DNA from 2 places in the Psychrobacillus mangrovi genome. Region 2 is predicted to be linked to the other one. Evidence: riboswitches for the same ligand, from Rfam matches in the RefSeq annotation. Region 2 holds a riboswitch; the other holds the start of a gene.
What was found. A riboswitch is a leader RNA that binds a small molecule or an ion and turns the genes downstream of it on or off. The one in region 2 is predicted to bind S-adenosylmethionine.
Positions count from the first base shown of each region.

Region 1 (5,540 bases), on a different contig from region 2:
ATGTTTTATACAATTATCAGACACCACTATTAAAAGCTGGGCAGGAGTTAGCATCTGATCCAAAATCAAATCCTGAATCCGTTAAGAAATTATACGAGCTAGCAGTAATACCAATGGGTTCTTACCATTCAATTTTTCAAGATGGGATTGAAAGAGGAGAATTTCAAGATGGAAATATAGAGGAGTGGACTGCCCTATTAGGAACATGGCTTGGAGGCTTGTGCCAACTTACAAATACCACCCAAGATTTAAGTAAACTAGAGCCACTTTTTAAACAGGCAATTACAATCTTTTTAGCTTCGATTAAAAAAAGGGGGAATTGATATGAAAATCGGGTTCATTGGAGACAGTCTAACAGAAGGTAGACCTGGCATTTCTTTCTTTCAAATATTAAAAGAAAGGTATCCGACTGCCACTTTCGTCAATCTTGGAAAACCAGGGGAAACAGTTAAAAGCTTGCATCTACGGTTAACAAAAACGAAACTAGCCACTGATTATGATTTAGTCTTTCTTTGGATTGGTGTTAACGATGTATATTCTAAACTCTTGAGTGTTCAAGCACAACCAGTGGTAAATGATCATGAGGAGTTTAAAAAGGTATATGAGAAAATTTTAGATATGATAATTTCTTCTTCTAAAAAAGTAATTGCCATATCGCCATCAATAGTTGGAGAAAACCTTCAGAATTCTTCTAATAAAGAAACAAAAGAGTTGGCTGCCATCATTGAATCCATTAGTAAAATGAAAGGGATAGATTATGTTAATCTACAAACAGCTTTTGAGGAGCACTTAGTTAATATGAACAGCTCAGATTACATTAGCACAAATCCTTTGAGAGTCATGCTGGATGTTTTCTTCTATAAGAAACCCTCTAAAATCGACGAGTTATCTAAAAAAAGAGGACTTCATCTAACTTTAGATGGAATCCATTTAAATAGTACTGGTGCAAAAATAGTAGCGGACGTATATGCAACAAGCATAGATCAATTATGTCTCCAGAAAAACTAGCTAAAATTGCATTGAATGGCGTTCATAAAAACAAACCCATTATTTGTCCAATGCCATTGCGCAGAACAATAGACATCTTTTTTACACTGGTTCCTACAACCCACCGTTCACTTATGAAACTAGTTTGTAGGGAAGGTAGAAAAGCACGAATTTCTTAGACAAAATAACTCCGAGTACTCGGAGTTATTTACCGACAATATAAGTCTTTAAAAGTGCGGCACGCTCACGTAAGCGGACTTTCGCTTCCACCACTTCGGGAGTCTTTGCTGCTACCACATCCGTTTCCCAATCTAGTTTTTTAGCAAGTATTTTTGCTCGCTGTAGATGGTAGTCACTCGTAATGATCGTCACAGACTTTACGTTTTCTGGCAATAACTCTTGGGAAAATAATAAATTTTCATAAGTAGATGTCGACTGATCTTCAATGATTAGCCTGTCTTCTGATATTCCATTATCCAAAAGAAAATTTCTCATTACGACCGCTTCCTCAATATCTTCGTCAGGTCCTTGTCCTCCAGAAAGTACAAAGGTAACATGAGGGTATTCATTGGCATACGCAAGTGCAGATTCCAATCTGTACCTTAATGAAAGCGAAGGAACATTCCCTTTTTTTACTTTTGCACCGAGTACAATGGCGTATTCGTTTGAACCATCAGCTTTAGGATTTAAACCGTCTTCCATCCATTTACTAGTAAGCGTCCACAAACCAACCCCACCGGCAAGAACAAACAAAGGGATAAGCACAATCCACCTCATTTTTTTAGTCATTCCAATTCACTCATTTCTTTTATAAAGAAGGTTTTTTTCTTTTTAAAAAAGTAGAAATTCTCATCTCTTCTTTACGAGCTAAACGACGAAAGTTTTCTATATGCAAAATGAGTGCCATTACGAATAAAAAGCTCGCAATTGCAACTGGTATATATCCTTCCGAAAACCATATAGCCTCGCTTAAAAATACAAAATAAAAAACAAAAACACCAATTAATAAGTAGTCCGTTAAAATAGTTGTACCAATTAATAATAAAAGCCCGATCAACCCCACAGGCCAATAAATAGCTAAAAGGATGCCAATAATAGAAGCTGTTCCTTTTCCGCCCTTAAATCCAGTATAAATAGGAAAGTTATGACCTAAAATGACAGCAGCCCCAGCTAAGTAAAGAAGTGCATCCTGTTCTAAACTAGAAAATGAACCATTTTGCTGCATAAAAAGCCTGGTTGCGATAATCACAAATACACCTTTAAAAATATCGATGAAAGCGACAAGTATTCCGTATTTCATTCCAAGCACAACGGCTGCATTAGAAGCACCTGAATTTTTGAGACCTTCTGCTTTAATATTGATTCCGCTAAAAAACTGAGCGACCTTCGAACCATGAATAGAACCAATTAAATAACTTATTATAAAAATAGTAATAATCCATATTCCCATTACAACACCTCCTCAAAATAACCTCCATACATTAAACGTACAAGCCTTAAAGAAGTTTCAGAATTTTTATAAAAATACTTGACTTATAGATTAATAGAGTTTTATACTTTGTAACAAGATGGAATAACTAATCTAATACTCTTATCAAGAGTGGCGGAGGGAATAGGCCCTGCGATGCCCGGCAACCAACAAGTTCTAAACTTGGAAAGGTGCTAAATCCTACAAATTCACGAGCGAATTTGGAAGATAAGAGGAGGAATATGCGAAACCGCACCCCTCTTCTTAAAGAAGAGGGGTTTTTGTTGTTTGTCCGACTAACGATGCGTTTTCTGGCAGACATAGGTGCTTTTGCGTGTCTTTTAATCCTCTCCTGCATCCATATGTGCCCATCTAAAAATATTATTTAGGAGGAATTCAAAATGTCAAATTTCCAACCAGAAACACTTCTTTTACACGGTGGTCAGCAACCAGATCCAGTTACAGGTTCACGAGCAGTGCCAATTCACAAAACAACTTCTTTTGTATTTCGTGATACAAACCATGCCCAAAATTTGTTTGCACTAAAAGAGACGGGCAATATTTATTCACGTATAACTAATCCTACTGTAGATGTTTTTGAACAACGAGTTGCTCTTCTTGAAGGTGGAACTGCTGCTGTTGCACTATCTTCTGGTATGGCGGCAATTGCATTTTCCATTTTGAATATTGCAGGAGCGGGCGATGAAATCATTGCAGCGGAAAACTTATATGGTGGTACTTTTAATTTATTCGCACATACATTGCCTCGTTATGGTATTAGCGTAAAATTTGTAGATTCAACTGATCCAGAAAACTTCCGAGCAGCAGTGACGGACAAAACGAAAGGGTTTTTTGCTGAAATTATTGGGAATCCAAGTTTGAATGTGCTAGATGTAGAGAAAGTTTCAGCGGTTGCAAATGAAGTAGGTGTTCCATTATTAGTGGATAATACATTTGCAAGCCCGTACGGTGCTAATCCAATTAAACACGGTGCCAACATTGTGATCCATTCAGCTACGAAATGGATCGGCGGACATGGAACAACTATCGGAGGAGTAGTTGTAGATGGTGGTAACTTTGATTGGAATTCAGAAAAGTTCCCTGGTTTTACAGAGCCAGATGTTACCTATCATGGCTTACGATATGGAATTGATGTTCCAAACGTAGCGTTTGCAATAAAACTACGTGTTCAATTGCTTCGCGATTTTGGTCCTGCACTAAGCCCAGAAGCAGCATTTTCTTTTTTACAAGGTTTAGAAACACTTCATCTACGAGTGCCGAAGCACAATGAAAATGCACAAAAGATTGCAGAGTACTTATCTAACCATGAAGGAGTGGAATGGGTTAACTATTTAGGTTTAGAAAATCACCCGTCCCATGAAATCGCACATAAATATTTACACAATGGCTTCGGTTCTATCTTAACTTTTGGAGTGAAGGGCGGAAAAGAAGCGGGAAGACATATTATTGATAATATTGAGATTTGGTCCCATGTAGCAAACGTAGGAGATGCAAAATCATTAATTATTCATCCTGCATCTACAACTCATCAACAATTAACACCTGAAGACTTAGTGAAATCGGGTGTTACAGAAGACTTAATCCGCTTGTCTGTTGGTCTAGAGGCAGTAGAGGATTTACAAAATGCACTTGATAAAGTACTTGTAGGAAAAACAAATGTCCTCTCTAGATAGAATTTTGTTGTTAATTGGGCTAAAATAGTCTACAATATGTAAAATAGTCAATCGTAAAAAGTTGCGATAGAGATTTTATTAAAATATGAATGTAGAAGCTCAATTGTGCAGATTCAAGTGGAGGAGAAAGTATGGCGAAAATAAAAGCAGCGATTCTAGGTTTTGGAACAGTTGGCCAAGGAATTTATCACATTGTGAATGAAAAAAGAGAAGATCTTAAAAAGTCTTTAGGATTAGATATTGAAATTAGTGCTATTCTAATTAATAATTTAGCAAAAGAAAGACCTGCAACGCCTGGTGTTCTAGTTACAGATGATTTCGAGGATATTATTAATATTCCTGGACTTCAAGTTGTGTTTGAAGCTATTGTGAACGAAGAACCAGCCTATGGCTATCTATGTAGAGCCATTGATAAGGGATGTCATGTCATTACAGCAAATAAAGTGATGTTCTCTAAATATAGTATTCAGCTACATGAACGTGCAAAGTCACGTGGTGTTTTTATCGGATATGAAGCAACAACAGCAGGCGGGGTTCCGGTTATTAAAACATTGAAAAATTTACTTCAAGTGAATTCAGTGAAAAAAATTCAAGGTATTCTAAATGGAACTTCTAACTATATTTTGACACAAATGCGCTTAAATGAATGTCAGTTTGACGACGCTCTAAAAGAAGCGCAAGCGTTAGGTTATGCAGAAGCCGATCCATACAATGACATTTCTGGCCAAGATGCATTCCGTAAGTTAATGATTCTGAGTGCACTTGCATTTAAAAAACAACCGAATTGGGATGACGTACGTGTAGTTGGTATTGACGAGATTTCATTAGAGGATGTGAAAAAAGCGAAGCAAGAAGGATTTCGTTATCGCCATGTTGCAGAAATAGAGCAAGACGAAAATGGAGAGCTTTTCGCTTCTGTAGGACCACAACTTGTTGGTCCAGATCATCCGTTATATGCTATCGAAGGTGTAAACAACGCAGTTTCCTTAGATACAAACTATATTGGTACGCTTACACTTGTCGGACCTGGAGCAGGTATGTACCCAACTGCAAGTGTCATGGTAGAAGATTATGCAGAAATCATTGGCAAACGTGCAGGGTTCATGATTACAATCTAAAAAGAGAATAAAGGGTTTCTCCTCATTAGATTGAAGACAAAAGGCAGTTGGGAATGTGTTCATTCCAACTGCCTTTAATATTGTTCTTTGCTAAATTATCTCTATCATTTACGAGAGTAGTACTCTATGAGTATTTATATTTACTCTGTAATTTTATTATCATAATGAATTAGGCATTGGACAAGTGACCGTTCCTCCGGGGAAAGCTATAATAAAAAGACTGCAGATAACTCATTTTGTTCGAGTTTTTCTACAGTCTGACTATTTTTTCGA
Region 1 covers NZ_JBAWSY010000005.1:196,900-202,439, reverse strand. The annotation lists gene WAX74_RS09800 (TetR/AcrR family transcriptional regulator) at 1-323, shown strand, start outside; gene WAX74_RS09795 (GDSL-type esterase/lipase family protein) at 325-1,008, shown strand; gene WAX74_RS09790 (YdcF family protein) at 1,192-1,776, opposite strand; gene WAX74_RS09785 (glycerol-3-phosphate acyltransferase) at 1,796-2,437, opposite strand; SAM riboswitch class I at 2,576-2,690, shown strand; gene WAX74_RS09780 (O-acetylhomoserine aminocarboxypropyltransferase/cysteine synthase family protein) at 2,857-4,149, shown strand; gene WAX74_RS09775 (homoserine dehydrogenase) at 4,281-5,267, shown strand.
Region 1: linked by a shared signal. The riboswitch ahead of WAX74_RS09780 (O-acetylhomoserine aminocarboxypropyltransferase/cysteine synthase family protein) and the one ahead of mtnK (S-methyl-5-thioribose kinase) in region 2 are both predicted to bind S-adenosylmethionine.

Region 2 (5,540 bases):
CAATGCAGCATTTAGTTCTGGATATTGTTTTGCTGCTTCAGCTAACGGAATTCCATCCAGAACTGCTGATACGGCCTGCCTAAAGGCAAGACCACCTCCCGTTGCGCCAGCAGGATGACCATGCACTCCACCACCTGCATTTATAATACTGTCTATGCCATAATCCTCGATTAACAAAGGGACTAATCCAGGATGAATTCCAGCTGAAGGAACTGGAAAAGTTCGCTTAACAGCGCTATCTTTAGTCAATTCTTCCCCAAGTGATAGTGCAGCTGTTTTCTCAAGTGCAACACTTCCGTAAGGGGAAGGGAATAATGAAAAATCGGCTCCTGCATAACGAGTTAATTTACCAAGTAGGAGGGGTGTTGAAACTCCATAAAATGAGGAAGAAGTAAATGCTCCGCTATAGGCTGGATGGGCCATGAACGGCAACTGAATATCTTGATCTTCCACAAGTTCTTGAAGTACATCTAGACCATATGCATGAACATTAAATAATAGAGCATCTGCCCCAAGATCTTTTGCTTTTTTGGCTTTTGATTTTAAATCGGATGTCCGCCCAGATAAGTTGACCGCATAAAGTGTTCGGTGTCCCGTTTCTTCATACACTTGACGTAATACCTCTTTAGCTGTGATTATCCTTTTCTCGAAAGGAGTAAGTGGGTTTTCAAAAAGAATTTCATCGTCCTTTACAAGATCTACTCCACCTAGAGCTTGGTGACGTAGCTGTTCAGATAGGTAATCTATATCTCTTCCAATTACTCCTTTAAAAATACTCATGACAAGTGGACGATTATACACACCTAGCAGATTACGGATACTTTCAATTCCAAATCGTGGTCCAGGAAAATTACTTAAAAGGTCTGATGAGAATTCTAAGTCGAGTAATTTCACTTCACCATCTAATGACAATTTACCAAAAACTGTTGTTAAAATGGCAGGTAAATCTGCGGAGAAATTAGCACTAGGATAATCTATTTTAATTTCAGCCTTAATTTCATCATGTTTTAGCGGATGGTGAACACTTTCAAATTCAGTTATCGAAACAACATTTCCTTTATGCTTTTTTAATTGCTCTTGCTCGAGTAATGGTAAATCCGTCCAGGATCCAATAGTTAAACCTAGCGCAATTCCTTCTGCTTTTTTTTCAAAAGTTCCAGGTTTACCGTACACCTGATAGAGAGTAGTAACTCCACTCATTCATTATCACTATCCTTTATATTTCAAAATAAAAAATCTAAAATTCTACGTAGTTATTATCCATAGTGGATAATCTTTCCTCAAAATAATAAAACCTCTTCCGCATAAGAAGAGGTTAATAGTTTAACGACTTCTTATTTCTCAGTCTGTTGACTGCAAGAATTAGCACCGTGCCCATTAATGGATCGGTTGCCGGGTATCATAGGGCTCGTCCCTCCACCTGCTCTAAATAAGAAAAAGTTATTCAATTGAGTTAGTCAAATTAATAACGATTATTTCATGAGACTGAAAGATTGTCAATATAGTTATGAGAATTTTTATTGTATTAAAAAAATTATTGACAGATGTTTTTTGAATATGCTAGGATATTTTTCAAACAGTATAAAGTTTTAAGTAATAGCACTCTTATCAAGAGCAGGCAGAGGGTAATGGCCCGATGAAGCCCAGCAACCGACCGTAATACCGTTGTGAAACGGGGCGCAATTTGCGCCGAGATGAAAATCTCATAAGGCACGGTGCTAATTCCATCAGAAAGGTAACTTTCTGAAAGATAAGAGGCGAGAGATCTCTTATTCTACGCCTCTTTCTTATGAAAGAGGCTTTTTATTTTGAAACGGAAAGGTAGAGAATAATGACGATAGCTATAGAGAAACAATATGAATCATTAACAGAAGAAGGGGCAGTTTTATATGCAAAAGAACTTAACTTCTTCCCACCAGATGCAGAGTTGGAGTGTCGGGAAATAGGTGACGGTAATCTGAATTATGTATTTTATATTAAGGAATTGAGTGGTGATAAAAGTCTTATTATTAAGCAGGCATTACCATATGCAAAAGTTGTTGGAGAAAGCTGGCCACTTACGTTAAAACGTGCAGCAATTGAAGCAAATGCCTTAAAAAAACATGCGGAGTTTGCTGCGGGTCTTGTTCCAACTGTTTATGCAATTGATGAAGTTCTAGCCATTACGGTAATGGAGGATTTATCCCATTTAAAAATTGCCCGTGAAGGGTTAATTGAACTTGAATCTTATCCAAACCTTTCAAAACACATTGGTAAATATCTTGCTCAAACGCTATTTCATACATCTGACTTTGGATTACATCCATTCGAAAAAAAGAAACTAGTTTCAGAGTTTTCGAATCCAGAGTTGTGTAAAATTACAGAAGATCTAATTTTCACGGATCCGTTTTTTGACAAAGAGACAAATGATTTTGAACCATTGTTGAGAGAAGCCGTAAAAGCTATTTGGAATAATGGCACATTAAAGCTTGAGGTTGCAAAATTAAAGAATAGCTTCATGACGGAAGCAGAGGCATTGCTTCACGGAGATTTGCATACAGGTAGTATCTTCGCTAGTGAAACAGAAACTAAAGTAATAGACCCAGAGTTTGCGTTCTATGGACCTATTGGCTTTGATGTCGGTTTGTTTTTAGCAAACTTAATCGTTCAAACTGTCACAAGAGAAAATGATAAGCGGGTTGTAATTCTCAACCATATCCAACAAACATGGGAAATTTTTTCTTCAGAGTTTTCGGAATTATGGAAAACTAGTAGTCACCCCTTTAAAGATACAGAAGGATATAAAGAATATATCTTAGATAAAATTTTCAGTGATACATTAGGCTTTGCTGGTTGTGAATTAATTAGACGCACAATTGGGTTAGCTCACGTAAAAGATTTGGACAGTATTGAAGATGATAACCAACGAATTAATTTCAAAAAGCAAACTTTACAAATAGGGGAAGCACTTATACTAAAACGCTATGAAATTTGTTCGATTGATGAAGTATTTGGATTATTAGAGAGGTTTCGCAAATGAGTATTCCATTATCAATAGAGTTGAACGATAAAGAATTTCGTATATTGGATCAGCAAAAATTACCTCACGTAGTTGAGTATTTAACACTAGAAACTTTGGAAGACGTATACGATGCCATAGTCACTCTCAAGGTAAGAGGGGCTCCGGCAATTGGTATTACCGCAGCATATGGATTAGCTAAAGCAGCTGAGAGGTATGAAACAAATATCTTAGAGGAATTTCATCTCCAGCTGAACAAGGATTTCTTGTATTTAGCTAATTCTAGACCAACAGCAGTCAATTTAGTTTGGGCTTTAGAACGTTTAAGAAGTTCTGTTGAAAATGCTGTAACAGTACAAGAGGCAAAGGTACTTTTGCTTGAGGAAGCTGTAAACATTCATCAAGAAGACGAAGCATCCTGTAGAAATATTGGCGAATATGCTTTGTCCTTGCTTGAAGATCAAACAAAAGTGATGACTATTTGTAATGCAGGTTCTATTGCAACCGCAAAATATGGTACCGCATTAGCCCCATTCCATCTTGGCAGTGAGAGAGGAAAAAAGTTTGAAGTATTCGCTTGTGAAACTAGACCTGTATTTCAAGGTTCACGCCTAACAGTATGGGAGCTTCAACAATCTGGAGTGGATGTCACACTTATAACAGACGGCATGGCTGCACATACAATCGGAGCAAAAGGTATAGAAGCAATTATCGTAGGAGCAGACCGCATAGCAGAAAACGGAGATACGGCCAATAAAATCGGAACACTTAACTTGGCTTTATTAGCAAAAGCTTTTAATATCCCATTTTATGTGGCAGCTCCTTCTTCCACTTTTGATTTGACCATCAAGAGCGGAAAAGAGATTCCTATTGAAGAACGTCCAGCGGAGGAAATTACGCACATTGCAGGAAAGCAGGTAGCACCACTCGATACAAAAGTATTTAATCCTGCATTCGATGTAACACCTGGCGAATACATTACAGCGATTATTACAGAAAAAGGAATTATTTATCCGGAATACACTAAAAATATTCCTAGTTTAATAAATTAAAGAAAAGGGAGAACAAACATGAAATCAAAAACAGCATGGCTATTATCCGTATTATTAGTAATTGGAATTATATTAACGGGGTGTCAACCAAAAGGGGATGCAAAGGAAGCAACAACTACACCTGCTAATTCAGAAGCATCCGATAATCCGCTATCAGGTAAGAAAATCGCATTGGTTATGCAACAAAACCTTGGTACTTTTTCTGCACAATACATTGAAGGTGTAAAGGAGCAAGTAGAGAAATTTGGTGGTACTGTAACAGTGTTTACTTCGGAAGGTGATTTAGCAAAAATGGCTTCCAATCTAGATGCAGCAGTAAACCAAGGTGTAGATGGGATTTTAATTGATCACGGTACAAAAGAAGCGTTAAATCAAGGAGTTCAAAATGCTGTTGATAAAGGAATACCAGTCGTAGCTTTTGATGCAGGTGTGGAAGTAGAAGGCATTACAGTGTTAGAGCAAGGCGATCAAAAGATGGCTGAAATGACATTAGAAAAATTAAAAAATGATGCTAATGGTGAAGCAAATATTGTGAAAATCTGGGTTGCAGGTTTTGCACCTATGGAAAGAAGACAAGTTGCTTATGAGCAATTCTTAAATGAAAATCCAGGAATTAAAGAAATCTCTACGTTTGGTGCGGCGACACAAAATACAGCCCTAGACACACAATCGCAAATGGAAGCAGTTTTAAAGCAATATCCAAATGAAGGAGAAATCACGGCAGTATGGGCAGCTTGGGACGAATTTGCAAAAGGTGCGGTACGTGCTATTGAGCAAGCAGGTAGAACAGATATTAAAGTTTACAGCATCGATATGAGCGACGAAGATTTACAAATGATCCAAAAAGACAATAGCCCATGGGTTGCATCAGCGGCCGTGGATCCAATGGACATAGGGCGTATTCAAGTGCGTTATTTATATCAAAAAATAAATGGTGAAACTCCAGAAGAAAAAGTTGTTTTAGAATCAGTATTCGTGGATGCTGAAAAGCTTCCAAAAGAAACAGTTACGACAAATGACTTACATGAATATATCGAAGGCTGGGGAGCAAGCGAACAAGGATACACAGAAGCTTTGAAAGAGTTAGAAAACCAATAACAACTATACAAAATGTAGCTGTCCTAAAAAAGTGGGCAGCTTCTTTTTAAGAAGGCTTAACTCAACCTGCGGAGGCTCATGCGAAACGTGCGGCATTCGCACATCCGATAAAATGCTTAAAAATAATTTTTAGGAATAACAAGGCGGCAGGTTACAGAGCCTTCAGAAAGGAGATTGTCATGGCTAATCCTTTTCTTTCTATGACTTCCATACGTAAATCATTTGGAAATGTGAGGGCGCTAGAAGAGGCCGAATTTCATCTTGCAAAAGGGGAAGTACATGCTTTACTTGGTGTTAATGGAGCAGGTAAAAGCACGCTCATTAAAATATTATCCGGCGTATATGAGCAGGATGAAGGTGAAATAATTCTAGAAGGTAAGAGTGTACGGCTT
Region 2 covers NZ_JBAWSY010000017.1:24,038-29,577, forward strand. The annotation lists gene mtnW (2,3-diketo-5-methylthiopentyl-1-phosphate enolase) at 1-1,200, opposite strand, end outside; SAM riboswitch class I at 1,332-1,436, opposite strand; SAM riboswitch class I at 1,603-1,757, shown strand; gene mtnK (S-methyl-5-thioribose kinase) at 1,832-3,019, shown strand; gene mtnA (S-methyl-5-thioribose-1-phosphate isomerase) at 3,016-4,050, shown strand; gene WAX74_RS16665 (sugar ABC transporter substrate-binding protein) at 4,069-5,148, shown strand; gene WAX74_RS16670 (sugar ABC transporter ATP-binding protein) at 5,328-5,540, shown strand, end outside.